3 regions of the Mesorhizobium sp. WSM2561 genome follow, and region 2 is predicted to be linked to each of the others. Evidence: predicted binding sites of a transcription regulator. Region 2 holds the regulator's gene; each other region holds the start of a gene.
The links. Region 2 encodes LexA, which represses DNA repair genes until DNA is damaged. Its sites were predicted from a motif close to TGTTCNNNNTGTGTTCNG; they were not measured.

Region 1 (2,271 bases), on a different contig from region 2:
GCCGGTCTCCAGCGGCTGGCGCAGCGCGTCGAGCGCCTGCGGCGAGAATTCGGGAAACTCGTCGAGGAACAGCACGCCGTGGTGGGCCAGCGAGGCCTCGCCCGGCCGCACGCGCAGGCCGCCGCCGACCAGCGCCGCCATCGAGGCCGAATGGTGCGGCGCGCGGAACGGCCGCCGGTCGGTCAGCTTGCCTTCACCAAGCTCGCCGGCCACCGAGGCGATCATCGAGACTTCGAGCAATTCCCTCGGCGCCAGCGGCGGCAGGATCGACGGCAGCCGCTGCGCCAGCATCGATTTTCCCGATCCTGGCGGACCGATCATCAACATGTTATGGCCGCCGGCCGCCGCCACTTCGAGTGCCCGCTTGGCGGTCTCCTGGCCCTTGATGTCGGCAAGATCCGGCAGGTCGCGCGCCGAGGCATGGATTCCTGCCTCCGGCCGCGACAGCACCTGCGTGCCGCGAAAATGATTGGCGATGGCGATCAGGCTGCGCGGCGCCAGGATGTCGAAATCCTTGCCGGCCCACGCCGCTTCCGGGCCGCAGGCGAAAGGACAGATCAGGCCCTTGCCTTCGGCATTGGCGCCGATCGCCGCCGGCAGCGCGCCGGCCACCGCGGCGATGGTGCCGTCGAGCGACAGTTCGCCAAGCACGACATAGCCGGCCAGCATGTCGCCTGGAATGGCGCCAAGCGCCGCCATCAGGCCAAGCGCGATCGGCAAATCGTAATGGCTGCCTTCCTTGGGCAGATCGGCGGGCGCCAGATTGACGGTGACCTTCTTCGACGGCATCGACAGGCCCGATGCGTGCAGCGCCGCCTGCACTCGCTCCCGGCTTTCGGCCACCGCCTTGTCGCCGAGGCCGACGATGTGCATGTTAACCTTGCCGGGCGCGATCATCACCTGCACGTCGACCGGCACGGCCTCGATGCCCTGGAAAGCGACCGTGCGGACCCGCGCAACCATTTTTCTGCCCCCGGACATGGGCTCGCCCGAAGCCCATGCGATCATGCCGCGAACGGCGTCATCTGAGACAACCACAGATTTTGGGCAAAGGCAAGAACATTACGGGAACAATCGAACGTGGTGCCTTGATGGCGTCGCATCGGCTACGGATCGGAAAACCGCTGTTCCGGCAAGCATGGGTGCTACTTGGGTTTGTCCTCGACCGCATCCCAGAACAGGCTGGCGATATCGGCGCCGCCGAAGCGTTTTACCTCGCGCACGCCGGTCGGCGACGTCACGTTGATCTCGGTCATGTAGTCGCCGATCACGTCGATGCCGACGAGGATGAAGCCGCGCTCTTTCAGCGACGGGCCGATGCGGGCGCAGATCTCGCGTTCGCGCTCCGTCAGTTCGGTTTTTTCGGCGCGGCCGCCGACATGCATGTTGGAGCGCGAATCATGCTCGGCCGGCACCCGGTTGATGGCGCCGACCGGCTCGCCGTCGATCAGGATGATGCGCTTGTCGCCGGCTCGCACCTCCTTCAGATAGCGCTGCACGATGTAGGGCTCGCGGAACATCTGGCCGAACATTTCGAGCAGCGAGGCGAGGTTGCGATCGGCCTCATGCAGGTGGAAGATGCCGGCGCCGCCATTGCCGTAGAGCGGCTTGACGATGATGTCGCCGAACTCCTTGCGGAAGGCGGCAACCTCCTGGCTGTCCTTGGTGATCAGCGTTTCCGGCATCAGGTCGGGAAACTCGGTGACGAAGATCTTTTCCGGGCTGTTGCGCACCCAGGCCGGGTCGTTGACCACCAGCGTCCTGGGATGGATGCACTCGAGCATATGCGTCGTGGTGATGTAGTTCATGTCGAACGGCGGGTCCTGCCTGAGCAGGACGACGTCCATCTCCGACAGGTCGGTGCGCACTTTCTCGCCGAGCGAATAGTGATTGCCCTTCTCGTCGCGGACCTGCATTTCCTCGACGCCGGCAAACACCTTGCCGTCGCGCAGCGACAGCCGGTCGGGCGTATAATGGAACAGCTGGTGGCCGCGCCGCTGCGCTTCCAGCGACAGCGCAAACGACGTGTCGCCGGCAATCGAGACGGTGGAGATGTGGTCCATCTGGACGGCGATTTTCAGAGGCATGGCGGATCTCCGGCGGATCGGATGGGCTGCTTGCCCTTACAACCTCCCCGGTCATCTGCCAATCGCGACATTTTGAGGATTGCCTGCTGGGCGTAGCTGAGGCGCAGCGGAGCGCCTTGCCCGGTTCGGCTGCGCCGGCAGCAACGATTCCTGTTCGGCTGACGAGCGACTTGTCAGACATAAG
Region 2 (2,271 bases):
CTCGGTCGGCGCCAGCGCACTCGATCTCGGCATCGCCCCCGACCGCAAGGAGGCGATCGCCGCGCTGGTGAGAAAAGCGGTCGACGCAGGCGCGGACGTCATCGTCACGCTGGGCGGCGCCTCGGTCGGCGACCACGACCTCGTCCATGACGTGCTAACCGGCGAAGGCATGGCGCTCGATTTCTGGAAAATCGCCATGCGGCCCGGCAAGCCACTGATGTTCGGGCGGCTGGGCGCCATCCGCTGCATCGGCCTGCCCGGCAATCCGGTGGCCAGCCTGGTCTGCACGCAGCTCTTTCTGAAGCCGCTGCTGGCGCGGCTCGGCGGCCGCGCCTTCCGCCAGGACATGCGTCAGGCGCGGCTCGGCGCCGCCATGCCGGCCAACGATCTCCGGCAGGACTATGTACGCGCGGTGGTGAAGGAAGAAGCCGGCACGCTTGAGGCAACGCCGTTCAGTATCCAGGATTCCTCGATGCTCAGAATGCTGGCCGACGCCAACGGACTGGTCGTGCGCGAGCCATTCGCTCCCGCAACCGCAGCGGGCGCCGCCTGCAGCGTGCTGATGCTACGCTGAACAAAACGTCAACACATTCATTAAACTTTAAATGGTTGCGGAACACAACTGGAACAGATAGTGTTTGTTCTGGGTTTGTTTTTCTGATTCTGTTGGGGGTCGCGATGCTGACACGCAAACAACATGAACTGCTGATGTTCATCCACGAGCGGCTGAAGGAAAGCGGCATTCCGCCCTCGTTCGACGAGATGAAGGAAGCGCTCGACCTCGCCTCCAAATCGGGGATCCACCGGCTGATCACGGCGCTGGAGGAACGCGGTTTCATTCGCCGCCTGCCCAACCGCGCCCGCGCGCTGGAGGTGCTGCGCCTGCCCGATTCGATCGCGCCGGGCCTCAATGCGGCGCGCAAATTCTCGCCGAGCGTCATTCAAGGCAGCCTTGGCCAGGGCGGGCTTGGACAGGGCGGCCTCGGACGCCAGATCAAGCCGGCGCCTTCGCGCATGCGTGCGGCCGGCAATGACGACGACGTCGTTGCCACCGTCTCCATACCGGTGATGGGCCGCATCGCTGCCGGTGTGCCGATCGACGCCATCCAGCACCAGACGCATTCGATCTCGGTGCCACCGGACATGATCACCGGCGGCACGCACTACGCGCTGGAGGTCAAGGGCGATTCGATGATCGAGGCCGGCATCTTCGACGGCGACACGGTCATCATCCGCAACGCCGACACCGCCCAGCCTGGCGAGATCATTGTCGCTCTGGTCGACGAGGAGGAAGCGACGCTGAAACGATTCCGCCGCAAAGGTGCCTCGATCGCACTGGAAGCCGCCAATCCGGCCTACGAGACGCGCATCTTCGGGCCGGACCGGGTCAAGGTGCAGGGCAAGCTCGTCGGACTGATCCGGCGTTACTGAACGGCAGGCTTCTTGGGTTTCTCGGCCCTGAGGTACGGCGGCAGGCCCCTCGCCTCGCGCGAAAACCGCCGCTGCTCATGCCAAGGCCTATATGGCTGTCTGACGGCAAAACGGATTTCTGCGCGCGTCGTCGCCGATAGCGGATCGAAGAAGACGGCGGCACTGCCCATGCGAGCGAGCTGCCGTTTGGTGACGACGAGAACCAGCGGGTTGCGGCAGGGTTTGTAATAGGCTGTGGCATCGTCGATGACGATCAAATCCGCAAAGGCACAGGCCGGCCGCGCGGTTTTACGGTTGTCGGCGAGCGCGATGAGCGCGCCGGACGGATGCCGGGCCAGGCACAGGCCGGCAGTGCAGGTGAAAGGCGCTCCCGGCGGCAGGTCGGCCGGATCGGCGATGTCGAACCGCACATCTCCTTTTTCGAATGTCTCCGGCTCGACGATCGTTGTTGAAACCAGCGCATGTTTCCAGTTGTCGGTGGTGAATTCGTTCGAACGCACCCGGTTGACGGCAAGTTCGCCGCCGCCGATCGGCAGCGCCACCAGATGCGCATCCTCCGAGATCAGCACGTCGGGGGTGCGCGTCTCGGAAATCGTCAGCAGGCCGGCGAGCGCAAAGGGAAGTGCCGCAAGCCGCAGCCACGTCGTCGCCATCGTGGCGATGACCAAGGCGACCGTCACCAGCAGAACCGATTGCAACGAAATCAGGCCGACTGCATCGACCGGCGAACGCTCCGAGATCCATCCCGAAATTGCAATCATCGCCGTCAGGCCCTTGCCCATCATGTAGAGGAAAGGGCCGTCGAGGCCGAAAGGCATTGCCAAGGCGCTGAGGACGGCC
Region 3 (2,271 bases), on a different contig from region 2:
GGCTCCTTTGTTCCGGAATATACGGGCTTTACGGGCTTTACGCAATACACAGAGGTCGGCAACCCGATACAAGCGTCACATCACCCCGCCTAACCCCGGATAAACTGCGGTCTCGTAGAAGACGACCTCGGCGGAGAATTACCGCAGCAAACGACGCGACCGTCCCTCGCCCGCTTGCCGGCAAAGAGACGACCATCACTTCACCGGCGCCACCCAGATTTCGGCGTCGAGCCTCTTGGTCGCAAGGCCGCGGGCGATGGCCTCGGCGCTGCGGGCGTTTTTCGATAAGGCCGCGGCCTGACGCTTGCTGATCACCAGCCCTTCGGCCAGTGCCCGGCTTCCCGAAAACACCCGCGACAGGAACGGGACGCGGCTACCGCGGGCCCGCGAGAATCGCGCCGGCATGGTTTGCCTGGCGGTGTGGGCGACGACCTCGTCGATCCAGCCCTCGCCCAACCGCGCGCCCGGCTCCAGCAGCAGCAGCCAGTCGCCCTTGGCCTGCCTGATGCCGGCAGCGATGCCGCCGCTCGCCACATAAAGGCAGCCAGCATGTTCGGCAACGCGGTGCGTCTGGTCGGTCGAGCCGGTGTCGCAGATGATGACGTCGCGCACCACGCCCTCGACCGCGCCGCCGATCAGCGAAGCGAGCGTGCGGGCAAGTCTTTCCTCGTCATTCAGGGTCTGGATGAGAACGCTGAGCATCGTTAGCCGAATAGCGGAAAGCCGGGCGCAGCGCCAGTTTTTGCGTCGCCCCATAAAAATGTTCTTGCTTTGTTCCGACGGATAAAATAGGATTATTTTCATGAACAGAGCGATTCGACAGCCAGCCGACAGTCCCTGGGAGAGGGCGAAAATGGAACAGATCGTGCGTGCCGACATTGCTGCCTTCGGGGCTGGAAGAGCCGAGATGGCCAATGCAATGATCGAGCAGAGTGGCGTCCGTATCCGTCCGGAGCGCAATCGCGGCCGGTCCGCCGGCATCAACCCATCCGGCCGGTTCGAACCGGTCAGCAGGCATGTGTTCGACGATGGCTGGAATTCGCTTGAGGAGCTGCCGCCGTTCAAGACCGAGGTGCAGGTCGAGAAGCCGCGCACCATCGTCACCCGCAACGAATCGCCCGACATTTCCTTCGACCGCTCGATCAACCCGTATCGCGGCTGTGAACATGGCTGCGTCTATTGCTTCGCGCGGCCGACGCACAGCTTCATGGGCCTGTCGCCGGGACTGGATTTCGAATCGAAGCTGTTCGCCAAGCCGGATGCGGCGCGGCTGCTCGACAAGGAATTGTCGAAGGACGGCTACCAGCCGCGCACCATCGCCATCGGCACCAACACCGATCCCTATCAGCCGATCGAGAAGCAGTACCGGATCATGCGCGAGATCCTCGAAGTGCTGGAGGCGCGCGGCCACCCGGTCGGCATCGTCACCAAATCCGCGCTGGTGACGCGCGACATCGACATTCTGTCGCGCATGGCCGAACGCGGGCTGGCCAAGGTGGCGCTGTCGGTGACGACGCTCGACCGCATGCTGGCCAGAACGATGGAGCCGCGCGCGTCGACGCCGACCAAGCGACTGGAGGCGATCAGGCAGCTTTCGGATGCCGGCATTCCGGCCTCGGTCATGGTCGCTCCGATCATCCCCGGCCTGACCGATCAGGAGATGGAACGGATCCTCGATTCGGCACGCGCGGCAGGAGCGCGCGAGGCCGGCTACGTCCTGCTGCGCCTGCCACTGGAGGTCGCGCCGATCTTCAAGGATTGGCTGCTGCGTCATTATCCGGACCGCTACCGTCACGTCATGTCGCTGATCCGCTCGATGCGCGACGGCAAGGATTACGATTCGGAATGGGGCAAGCGCATGAAAGGCTCCGGCCCCTATGCCTGGCAGATCGGCCGGCGCTTCGAGATCGCCGCCAAACGGCTTGGCCTCAACGCCGAGCGGCGGTCGCTCAGGACCGACCAGTTCGTCGCCGCAGCCAAGGCAACCGAGCAACTGATGCTGCTGTGAAGACATCGTCTGCCGCCGACGCCGACGGCAGACGAAAAAAATCCCGTCCGGCCTGTCCTGTCCCCGGGCTTGCAGACGGTGCCCTCCGGGTCCGGTGCCTCACCCGACCCGGAGGGGGTTGCGGAGAATCGGAGCCGATGCGAACCTCGCCGCAACATGGCTCGCGCGCGTTCTGATTCTCCGCTTCTCTTCGAAATCGTTGAGAGACCCGATTTCTCCTTCGAGACGAAGGCGATGGCCGAGGGCCTGTGGCCGGTGGCGGG

Region 1: the regulator LexA is predicted to act here: its motif matches at 1,056-1,073, upstream of M727_RS0123540 (YifB family Mg chelatase-like AAA ATPase).
Region 3: the regulator LexA is predicted to act here: its motif matches at 762-779, upstream of M727_RS0108375 (PA0069 family radical SAM protein).

What each region holds. Positions count from the first base shown of each region.
Region 1 is NZ_AZUX01000030.1:36,502-38,772, reverse strand. Features, by position in the region: gene M727_RS0123540 (YifB family Mg chelatase-like AAA ATPase) at 1-963, opposite strand, end outside; gene gshB (glutathione synthase) at 1,146-2,087, opposite strand.
Region 2 is NZ_AZUX01000003.1:200,592-202,862, forward strand. Features, by position in the region: gene glp (gephyrin-like molybdotransferase Glp) at 1-574, shown strand, start outside; gene lexA (transcriptional repressor LexA) at 679-1,431, shown strand; gene M727_RS0105880 (ComEC/Rec2 family competence protein) at 1,425-2,271, opposite strand, start outside.
Region 3 is NZ_AZUX01000005.1:90,957-93,227, reverse strand. Features, by position in the region: gene M727_RS0108380 (glycosyltransferase) at 196-702, opposite strand; gene M727_RS0108375 (PA0069 family radical SAM protein) at 854-2,008, shown strand; gene M727_RS0108370 (ribonuclease HII) at 2,165-2,271, shown strand, end outside.